DNA from 2 places in the Klebsiella sp. R445 genome. Region 1 is predicted to be linked to the other one. Evidence: predicted binding sites of a transcription regulator. Region 1 holds the regulator's gene; the other holds the start of a gene.
The links. The regulator LexA, encoded in region 1, represses DNA repair genes until DNA is damaged. The targets are predictions, from matches to a motif close to TNCTGTATGTACATACAGNA.
Positions count from the first base shown of each region.

Region 2: a site for LexA is predicted at 3,499-3,518, ahead of uvrB (excinuclease ABC subunit UvrB). Genes of this name have one in related genera too.

Region 1 is NZ_CP180446.1:2,848,333-2,853,876, reverse strand. Features, by position in the region: gene plsB (glycerol-3-phosphate acyltransferase) at 1-1,409, opposite strand, end outside; gene ACMYSN_RS13350 (diacylglycerol kinase) at 1,539-1,907, shown strand; gene lexA (transcriptional repressor LexA) at 2,045-2,653, shown strand; gene dinF (MATE family efflux transporter) at 2,722-4,038, shown strand; gene ACMYSN_RS13335 (CsbD family protein) at 4,176-4,385, shown strand; gene zur (zinc uptake transcriptional repressor Zur) at 4,478-4,993, opposite strand; gene ACMYSN_RS13325 (cupin domain-containing protein) at 5,108-5,544, shown strand, end outside.
Region 2 is NZ_CP180446.1:1,567,403-1,572,946, forward strand. Features, by position in the region: gene pmrA (two-component system response regulator PmrA) at 1-54, shown strand, start outside; gene pmrB (sensor histidine kinase) at 59-1,168, shown strand; gene uvrB (excinuclease ABC subunit UvrB) at 1,388-3,409, opposite strand; gene ACMYSN_RS07280 (ABC transporter ATP-binding protein) at 4,146-4,868, shown strand; gene bioD (ATP-dependent dethiobiotin synthetase BioD) at 4,810-5,532, opposite strand; gene bioC (SAM-dependent methyltransferase) at 5,525-5,544, opposite strand, start outside.

The DNA of each region.
Region 1 (5,544 bases):
CCGAAGTTCACATAGCCCTGACCGAGGTTACGCAGCTTGCTCAGACCACGGAGCATCTGTGGCAGACTCTCTTTTTCTTTGGTCGCGCCGCGCAGCTCTTTGGCGTAAGTTCCCACTTCCATGACGTGCTCGTAGCCGATGTAGATCGGTACCAGCGTAATCGGACGAGTCCCACCGCGCAGCATGGCCTGGATGGTCATCGACAGGGTGCCGGTTTTCGGATCCAGCAGACGGCCGGTACGGGAACGCCCGCCCTCCACGAAGTACTCAACCGAGTAACCGCGGCTGAACAGCTCGCCGAGATATTCGCGGAACACCGTGGAATAGAGCTTATTGCCCTTAAAGGTACGGCGAATAAAGAAGGCGCCACCACGACGGAATATCGGGCCTGCTGGCCAGAAGTTCAGGTTGATACCGGCGGCGATGTGCGGCGGCACCAGACCCTGGTGATACAGCACGTAGGAGAGCAGCAGGTAGTCCATATGGCTACGGTGACACGGCACGTAGACAATTTCGTGCCCTTCATGCGCCAGCTGACGCACGCGCTCGGCGTTATGGACATTGATCCCCTGATACAGACGGTTCCAGGTAAACCCGAGCACGCGGTCGGTCAGGCGAATCATCTCGTAGGAGAAGTTAGCCGCGATCTCTTCCATCAGCGCGACGGCGTTCTGCTGTGCTTTCTCGTGGGAGATTTTCTTGCTGCGCGCTTCATCTTCCACCGCACGGGCGATGGCTTTTGAGGCCAGCAGCTTGTTGAACAGGTCCTGACGCGCGGGCAGGCGCGGGCCGACGGCCGCCAGACGCTGGCGGGCGAAGTGCATACGCGCGACACGTGCCAGTTTCTGGGCGATAATTTTATCGGTACCGTGCTCGGTAGCCATTCTGCGCAGCGACACCGGCGGGGAGAAGCGGACAAAGCTGTCACGTCCCAGCCACAGCACGGCGAAGAATTTCTGAATGCCGTTCAGCATGCGCAGCGGCGGGTTCACTTCGCCTTTCTCACGTCCTGGCGCGCGGCCGAACATCACCGACACCGGCACCATTTGCACGTCCAGGTCAGGATGGTTACGGTGCAGATCCAGGTAGTCGTGGAACAGCTTGATGGACTCTTCTTTCGGCGTGTAATAGGTGAATACACGCGGGCCGCCGTGGATGAAGACGTAGCGCGGCAGCAGAGCACCGTCGATTTCCAGCGGTTCGAGCGGGTCAGGTAAATCGTGCTCGAGGCACTGGGCGCGCAGCGTCAGCAGGTCTGCCTTCGAGTTATAAGGCAGGACATACATAATAGGACGCGAGGTATCCAGCCCTAATTCCTGAGCAGGTTCTGCGGGAATAGACTTGCTTTTTACCAGCACCCGTAATGGTAAATTCAGTAATTTATAGTAAATTCGTTGCCAGCCGGACATAAACGATGTGAAGCCTCTGGTTAATCATGCAAATGCGCGGCAAGAATAACAGAAAGCGCGCAAAATTTCCGTTGCCACACGGCAAACGCGTACACTCATTGACGTCATTTACATAAAAAGGTTCTTTTGATGGCCAATAATACCACTGGGTTAACCCGAATTATTAAAGCGGCAGGTTATTCCTGGAAAGGGTTCCGTGCGGCATGGATAAATGAGGCCGCCTTTCGTCAGGAAGGCGTCGCCGCGATTATTGCCGTGGCGATCGCCTGCTGGCTGGACGTTGACGCTATCACCCGTGTGCTGCTGATCGGCTCGGTCCTGTTAGTGATGATAGTCGAAATTATTAATAGCGCGATTGAGGCGGTGGTGGACCGTATTGGCCCGGAACACCATGAACTGTCAGGGCGCGCGAAAGATATGGGGTCCGCGGCGGTACTGTTGGCTATCGCGATCGCGCTGATCACCTGGGGGCTTTTGCTGTGGGCGCATTACCATTAATTCGTCGCCAGGCGTGATGGGCGATCGGCTGCGCAAAAATGGAAAGTATCTCCTGATTTTTGTGTGAAATTTGATTCCAAAATCACCGTTAACTGTATATACTCACAGCATAACTGTATATACACCCAGGGGGCGGGATGAAAGCGTTAACGACCAGGCAGCAAGAGGTGTTTGATCTCATTCGGGATCATATCAGCCAGACGGGCATGCCGCCGACGCGTGCGGAAATTGCTCAGCGCTTGGGGTTCCGTTCTCCGAACGCGGCGGAAGAGCACCTGAAAGCGCTGGCCCGTAAAGGCGCAATCGAGATTATCTCTGGTGCCTCCCGCGGTATTCGTCTGCTGACGGAAGAAGAACCCGGTCTGCCGCTGATCGGCCGCGTGGCCGCCGGTGAGCCGCTGCTGGCTCAGCAGCATATCGAAGGCCATTTCCAGGTCGACCCGGCGATGTTCAAGCCGAATGCCGATTTCCTGCTGCGCGTTAGCGGTATGTCGATGAAAGATATCGGTATCCTCGACGGCGATCTGCTGGCAGTGCATAAAACGCAGGATGTGCGTAATGGCCAGGTTGTCGTGGCGCGTATCGACGAAGAAGTGACGGTTAAACGCCTTAAAAAACAGGGCAACATCGTCGAACTCCTGCCAGAAAACAGCGAGTTTTCACCGATCGTGGTGAATCTGCGCGAACAAAATTTCACTATTGAAGGGCTGGCCGTTGGCGTGATCCGCAACGGAGAGTGGCTGTAACACCTTCACCACGCAGCATCGTCTGATGGATGATGCTGCGCTGTCTTCTCTCAGTCAGGCTCTTTCCTATGCTCTTTCACGCCGCTGATAAAGCCCTGTGGCGCCTGGCGCTACCCATGATTTTCTCCAATATCACCGTCCCGCTGCTGGGTCTGGTTGATACCGCCGTTATCGGCCACCTCGACAGCCCGGTTTATCTCGGCGGCGTCGCGGTGGGTGCCACGACCACCAGTTTCCTTTTCATGCTGCTGCTTTTCCTGCGGATGAGCACCACCGGGCTGACGGCTCAGGCCTTTGGCGCAAAAGACCCCCTCCGTCTGGCGCGGGCGTTGGTGCAGCCATTGGGGCTGGCCTTAGGGGCCGGCCTGATGATTGTCCTGTTCCGGGCACCGCTGATCGACCTGGCGTTGCATATCGTGGGCGGCAATCAGGCGGTTCTGGAACAGGCACAACGCTTCCTGGATATTCGTTGGCTTAGCGCTCCGGCCTCGCTGGCAAACCTGGTGCTGCTTGGCTGGCTGCTGGGCGTGCAGTATGCCCGCGCGCCGGTGATCCTGCTGGTGGTTGGCAACCTGCTGAATATTGTCCTCGACCTGTGGCTGGTGATGGGCCTGCACATGAACGTGCAGGGGGCCGCGCTGGCGACGGTGGTCGCTGAATACGCCACCTTTATCATCGGGCTATTGATGGCAAGGCACGTGCTGGTGCTGCGTGGCGTGTCCTTCAGCATACTGAAGAATGCCTGGCGCGGGGATGTGCGACGGCTGCTGGCATTAAACCGCGATATCATGCTGCGCTCCTTACTGCTGCAGCTGTGCTTCGGGGCGGTGACCGTTTTCGGGGCTCGTCTCGGGGGCGATATCGTCGCCGTCAACGCCCTCCTGATGACCATGCTGACCTTCACCGCCTATGCGCTGGATGGGTTTGCCTACGCCGTCGAAGCCCACTCCGGGCAGGCCTATGGCGCGCGAGATGGCAGTCAGTTGCTTGAGGTCTGGCGGGCGGCCTGCCGTCAGTCGGGAATGGTGGCGCTGATATTTGCGGCGATCTACGCCGTGGCGGGGCCGTACATTATCGCGCTGTTAACCTCGATCCCTTCGCTGCAGCAGCTGGCCGACCGCTATCTGATCTGGCAGGTGATTCTGCCGGTAATTGGCGTGTGGTGCTATCTGCTGGATGGCATGTTTATCGGGGCGACGCGGGGAGCTGAGATGCGTAACAGCATGGCGGTGGCGGCGGCAGGGTTTGCCCTGACTCTGTTGACGCTACCGGTTCTCGGGAACCATGGACTGTGGCTGGCGCTGGCGGTCTTCCTTGCGCTGCGCGGCCTGTCGCTGGCGCTGATCTGGCGGCGACACTGGCAGCGCGGCACCTGGTTTTCATAATGGTTTTGTCGCGGTTTTTGTCATGTAGGTGGTTAAAGATTCCGAATAATAAATTAAACCCAGAATTCTTAACTATAGTTAACGTTATGTCCGGCACGCAGCGGGCTGTTAACCCACCGAACGATGAGGACTGAATGATGAACAAAGACGAAATCGGCGGTAACTGGAAACAGTTGAAAGGTAAAGCGAAAGAACAATGGGGTAAGCTCACCGATGATGACATGACGGTCATTGAAGGTAAGCGTGACCAGCTGGTGGGTAAAATCCAGGAACGTTACGGATTTGCCAAAGATCAGGCCGAGAAAGAAGTGTCTGACTGGGAACGTAAAAACGGCCACCGCTGGTAGCGGGGCACATCAGTGTTCTGACCCTTTGTTATTGCCTGCCCGTGCGGTACACGGAGGTACCGACAACCCTGATTCCCGCTCTGGCGCAAGCCTTAGCGGGCTTTCTTTTTAATCAGAATCGTGTGGTCATGCTGGCAGTGCCCCGGTGTACTACAGGCTTCGACTTCGACGCAGCCGGCACACAGACCATGTGCTTCAATCACGTTATGACGCAGCGCGAAGCCCATTCTGGCAGCCAGGGTATGCATAATATCTTCCAGCCCTTCGGCACACTCTTCTTTCACCACGCCGCAGCGATCGCAGATAAACATCGCGGAGGTATGGGTCGGCTGATCGATCAGATGGCACAGCACGTAGCTGTTGGTTGATTCAACCTTATGCACGAATCCCTGCTCAAGCAGAAACTCCAGCGCACGATACACCGTGGGCGGTTTAGCCTGCGGCTCTTTATCGCGGAGCAGGTCGAGCAGATCGTAGGCGCTAATCGCCCCTTGCTGCAGGCTCATCAGGCGCAATACTTCCAGGCGCTGGGGAGTCAGGCGCACGCCGCGCTGTGCACAGAGCTTTTCAGCATGCGCTAACAATTCTTGCGAAGTGGTCTTATTCATGAGCATCCTCTGGCCGCCCGAGTGTGAAGTTGTTACTTTATCACGATCCAGGCAAAACGCCGAGAACCGGCAGCTTGTGCTATACCTGATGCATCTCATTTTCGGGAGAAAACGATGAAACGACCTGATTGCATTCGACATTGGCATGAACTCGAAGGGCCCGATGATGCCACTTATCCCAATAACCCAGAGCGCTTTTCCATTGGTGCGCCGCTGGCACGTGGGTTACGGCTGAACCGGCTGGGGATCCATCATGAGCGTTTACCGCCAGGCCGTCGGACTTCTTATCCCCACGCAGAAAGTGATGAAGAAGAGTTTATCTACGTGCTGGAGGGGTATCCTGAAGTCTGGATTAACGGCTATCTGTGGAAGCTGGAACCTGGGGACAGCGTTGGATTTCCTGCCGGCACCGGCGTATGCCATACCTTCCTGAATAACACCCAACAGGAGGTACGCCTGTTGGTGGTGGGCGAGGCGAACAAAAAATTCAATCGCATCTATTACCCGCTAAACCCGGAGTATGCCGCGACGCGTCAGGATCGCTGGGTCGA
Region 2 (5,544 bases), 1.3 Mb from region 1:
CGTACGGTCCGGGGATTTGGCTATATGCTGGTGAAGCAATCAGAGACGGAATAACGCCATGGCACTGTTCAATAGTGAAAACTGGACGATGCGTCATCGTCTGCTGCTGACCATTGGCGCCATTCTGGTGGTCTGCCAGCTGATCAGCGTCTTCTGGCTGTGGCATGAAAGCAAAGAGCAGATCCAGCTGCTGGTGGCGAGCGCCATTGAAGGGCATAACAACCAGAAGCACGTCGAGCACGAAGTGCGCGAAGCGGTTGCCAGCTTACTGATCCCCAGCCTGCTGATCGTCGGCCTGGCGCTGTACATCAGCATGCTGGCGGTGAGAAAGATCACCCGTCCGCTGTCGACGCTGCAGTGTGAACTCGAAAGCCGCACCCCGGACAACCTGCAGCCCATCACCTTGACGGAGTCGGTGCCGGAAGTGACGGCAGTGACGACGGCCATCAATCAGCTGGTGTCCCGATTGAACCTGACGCTCGACCGTGAACGGCTGTTCACCGCCGATGTTGCCCATGAGCTGCGCACGCCGTTAGCCGGTCTGCGCCTGCACCTGGAGCTGATGGCCAGGGCACACAACGTCGAGGTGACGCCGCTGATCCAACGTCTGGACCTGATGACCAACAGCATTTCGCAGCTGTTGCAGCTGGCCCGTGTTGGTCAGTCGTTTTCCGCCGGTAGCTACCAGCGTGTTGCGCTGCGCGAAGATGTGATTGAACCGGTTCGTGACGAGCTGGAGACCATGCTCGAACAACGCCAGCAAAGGCTGGAAGTCGTCTGCCTGTCTGAGAGTGGCTGTGAGGACGTGATTGTCTCCGGCGACGCGACGTTGCTGCGGGTGGCGCTGCGTAATCTGGTGGAAAATGCCCATCGCTACAGCCCGACAGAGTCGGTGGTCAGAATCTCAATTCAGGCGGGCGCCACGCCGGTTATTGCGGTGGAAGATCAGGGGCCGGGGATTGATGAAGCGAAAAGCGGTGAGCTGAGCAAAGCGTTTGTCCGCATGGACAGCCGCTTTGGCGGGATTGGCCTGGGGTTAAGTATTGTGACGCGCATCGTCCAGTTGCACGATGCCCAGTTCTTTTTACATAACCGCCAGCCAGGCCCTGGCGTACGGGGCTGGATCCAGTTTCCCGCGCTGTCGCGTCAGAAGGTCAAAACCCACTGATGGAAAAAGGCGACCACCACGATAAACGCGCAGGTCACGGCCAGGTATTCACGGAAGTTTGATTTTTGCATGACACTATCCTCATCAGAATGGGGATAGTGTCGCCTGGCAAGATTAAGCTGACATTAAGCCAGCCAGTAAATGCAGCACGAAAGGTAAAAAATCAGCGCGACGTCACGCTGTACTGCCGGTCCGGCGCGGTGATTTCCGCAATCCAGGTTACGAAGCGGCAATAAACAGCTCGCGCAGCTGATGCAGCTGGTCGCGAATCTGCGCCGCCTCTTCGAACTCGAGGTTCTGCGCGTGCTGCATCATCAGCCCTTCCAGCTCGTGAATTTTCTGCTGGAGCGCTTTCGGCGTCAGCACCACTTCCGGGGTATCTGCCTCCACCGGCGAACGTGATTTGCCGCGCCCTTTGGCTTTGGTCTTAGCGATGTTGCTGCCTAGCGCCAGAATATCGACCACTTTTTTATTCAGCCCCTGCGGGGTAATACCATGCTCTTCGTTATAGCGCTGCTGTTTCTCACGACGACGCTCCGTTTCGCTGATGGCTTTCGCCATCGAGGCGGTGATCTTGTCGCCATACAGAATCGCTTTACCGTTGATATTACGCGCCGCACGGCCAATGGTCTGAATCAGCGAGCGCTCGGAACGCAGGAAACCTTCTTTGTCGGCATCGAGGATCGCCACCAGTGAGACTTCCGGCATATCCAGCCCTTCACGCAGCAGGTTGATCCCCACCAGTACGTCAAACTCGCCCAGTCGCAGGTCGCGGATGATTTCCATGCGCTCCACGGTGTCGATATCCGAGTGCAGGTAGCGCACGCGCTCGCCGTGCTCTTCGAGATACTCCGTCAGGTCTTCCGCCATGCGTTTGGTCAGGGTGGTCACCAGCACACGTTCGTTGATGACCACCCGGGTACGAATTTCTGACAGCAGGTCATCGACCTGAGTGGCCACCGGACGCACTTCAATGATGGGATCCAGCAACCCGGTCGGACGTACCACCTGATCGACCACTTCATCACCGGATTTTTCCAGCTCGTATGGCCCAGGCGTTGCCGACACATAGATAGTCTGCGGCGCCAGCGCCTCAAACTCTTCAAATTTCATCGGGCGGTTATCCAGCGCGGAAGGCAGTCGGAAGCCGTACTCCACGAGGGTCTCTTTACGCGCCCGGTCCCCACGATACATACCGCCAATTTGCGGGATGGTGACGTGGGATTCGTCGATAACCAGCAACCCGTCCGCCGGCAGGTAATCGAACAACGTTGGCGGTGGCTCACCCGGGCCACGTCCGGAGAGATAGCGCGAGTAGTTTTCGATACCGGAGCAGTACCCCAGCTCGTTCATCATCTCGAGGTCAAACTGCGTGCGCTGCGACAGCCGCTGCTCTTCCAGCAGCTTATTGTTGTCCAGCAGCACTTTGCGCCTTTCCGCCAGCTCGACTTTGATCTCTTCCATCGCCTGTACAATGCGCTCACGCGGCGTAACGTAGTGCGTTTTTGGGTAGATGGTAAAGCGCGGGATGGTGGATTCAACCTGGCCGGTGAGCGGGTCGAACAGCGACAGCCGCTCGACCTCTTCGTCAAACAGTTCGATCCGCAACGCAACGTCGTCTGATTCCGCCGGGAAAACGTCAATCACTTCGCCGCGCACCCGGAAGGTGCCGCGCTGGAAGGCCTGATCGTTGCGGGTGTACTGCAGCTCTGCCAGGCGACGCAAAATCGCCCGCTGGTCGATGAGCATCCCGGTGGTCAGGTGCAGCATCATCTTCAGGTAGAGATCCGGATCGCCCAGGCCGTAAATGGCCGATACCGACGCCACCACCACGACATCGCGCCGCTCAAGCAGCGCCTTGGTCGCCGAGAGACGCATCTGTTCGATGTGTTCGTTCACCGACGCGTCTTTCTCAATGAAGGTGTCAGAGCTCGGCACGTAGGCTTCTGGCTGATAATAATCGTAGTAGGAGACGAAATACTCCACCGCGTTTTCCGGGAAGAACTCTTTCATTTCACCATACAGCTGCGCTGCCAGCGTTTTGTTCGGCGCCAGCACCATGGTTGGGCGCTGGAGATCGGCAATAACGTTAGCGATGGTGAAGGTCTTACCCGACCCGGTTACCCCCAGCAGGGTTTGATGCGCCAGGCCATCTTCCAGCCCCTCTTCCAGACGCCGGATGGCTTCCGGCTGGTCACCAGAGGGACGGAATGGGGAATGCAGCGTGAACGTTTTACTCATATGTCTGGCCCTGAAGAAGGATGGTACGCCTGGTGGTATGCGGCAGGTGTTTAATTCTACCCTTCACACCAGCTTTTGCCAATAAATAATACTGTACATAAAAACAGTACCACATTATTGTTTATGCTCACCGCGGTGGGAAGATGACTCATTTTGGGGTGAAAGCTGACCATCTTGCAGAATAATCCGCCAGACAGTAGGGTTATCCCCAGAAAAATTTATCATTTAACATTTGTCAAGCAAGGTAATGAATCTTTTATGGCAGCAGGTGACACTTTCCTTACAGCCATTGCTTTTATTCAACCAATTGATTTTTAATGATATTAAACAAAAGATGGGTTTCGCGCCAATTCAGCCGCAGGCCGCGTAATCTCTAGCTTACCGCAAGTTCTCTAACTCTAATACACAAGGTTATCCACAGGAATAGTGGATAAGTGTCTGCAGGCCTTGACCACTGCCACCCCGCCGAAATCGACCGACCGTCAAAAACCAGCGCCTAAAAAAAATTATCGAATTATTTTTGATATTTATCAGCTAAAGAGGCCTGCCTTTTTGTTGCTTTCTGCACCATTTTTCATGCGCTTTAGCACCGGGAAAGTGCAACCGTCTCGTTGCCCCGCCGCCGTCATGGCCTGTGATACCTGTTCTGACAGAAAAAACCGGAACATCTTTTTCCTGGCAAGAGATTTGCAGAATCTTCATGTCGCTCACTATCCCCGAAAAGGAGAAAACGTCTATGTTGAGTCTACGCGCAGTCAATCAGTACTACGGAAGCCAGCACACACTATGGAATGTCGACCTTGAACTACGGTCCGGCGAGTGCACCTGTGTGATGGGACTTCAGGGAATGGGGAAAACCACGCTCATTAACTGTATTACCGGCCATCTCCCGGTCGCCAGCGGCAGTATGACCTGGCAAGAGATCGGTTCGCCGCCCTGCGATATCACGCCGCTCTCCGCGCAATCCCGGGCGATTATCGGTATCGGCTATGTGCCACAGGACAAGCGAATTTTTTCGCAGCTCAGCGTGGAAGATAATCTGCATATTGCGCTGGCTGCCGGCGGCAATCCCGGTGCGGTGGTGAAGGGTGAGATTTACGATTTGTTTCCCGACCTGTACGGCCAGCGCCAGCATAAAGGCGCGATGCTGACAGAGGATGACCAGTACCAGCTGGCGCTGGCCAGAGCGCTGATTGTCCAGCCGCGCCTGCTGATTCTCGATGAACCATCACGCGGCAGCGGCCAGCACTTCATGCATAAACTGGGGGATTTACTGGTGCGTCTGAACCGCGATATCGGCTTAACGGTGCTGCTCGCGGAGCAGCACCTGCCGTTTATTCGCCGGGTGGCGGATCGCTTTTGCCTGCTACACCGTGGGCGTAACGTGGCGCAAGGCAGCGTTATTCAGCTGGATGAACCGCTGCTGGCGCAATGGATGACGCCCGATCCAGCGCGTTAAGGTCAATATACTGCCCGAGGTCGTCGCGCTGCGCGGCGTCCGTAAGCCACGGGATCTCTCCCAAAAACGGCGTCGGCAGCAGGCGTTTCAGGGTCGCCAGATATTCGACATGGCGCCTGCCCGGCGGCTGGATATCGTTGGCGATCCAGCCGACCAGCGGCAGCCCTGCCTGGCGTACCGCCTGGGCGGTGAGCAGCGCATGGTTGATGCACCCCAGTTTGATGCCGACCACCAGAATGACTGGCAGTTGCTCATCGCGCACCCAGTCGGCAAAGCTCAACGTGGGGGAAAGCGGTGTGAACCAGCCGCCAGCGCCTTCCACCAGCACCCATTCGGCTAGATTTTCCAGCTCGCGCAATCCGGCAGACAGCGCCCCGGCCGTAATCGGTCGCCCCTCTTCCGCGCTCACGATATGCGGTGACGTCGGTTCCTCAAAGGTCAGCGGGTTCACCTGAGCGTAGCTCAGCGCCACGGCGCTGTTGCGCTGCAACGCCAGGGCATCTTCATTGCGCAGCCCCTGCGCCGTCAGCTCGCTTCCGGACGCCACCGGCTTATAGCCCGCGCTTTTCAGACCCGACAGATTCGCCGCCTGCAACAAGGCGCAGCTGGATATGGTTTTCCCGACTTCAGTGTCGGTTCCAGTGACGAAAAAACGTTTAGTCACGTTCAATGACTC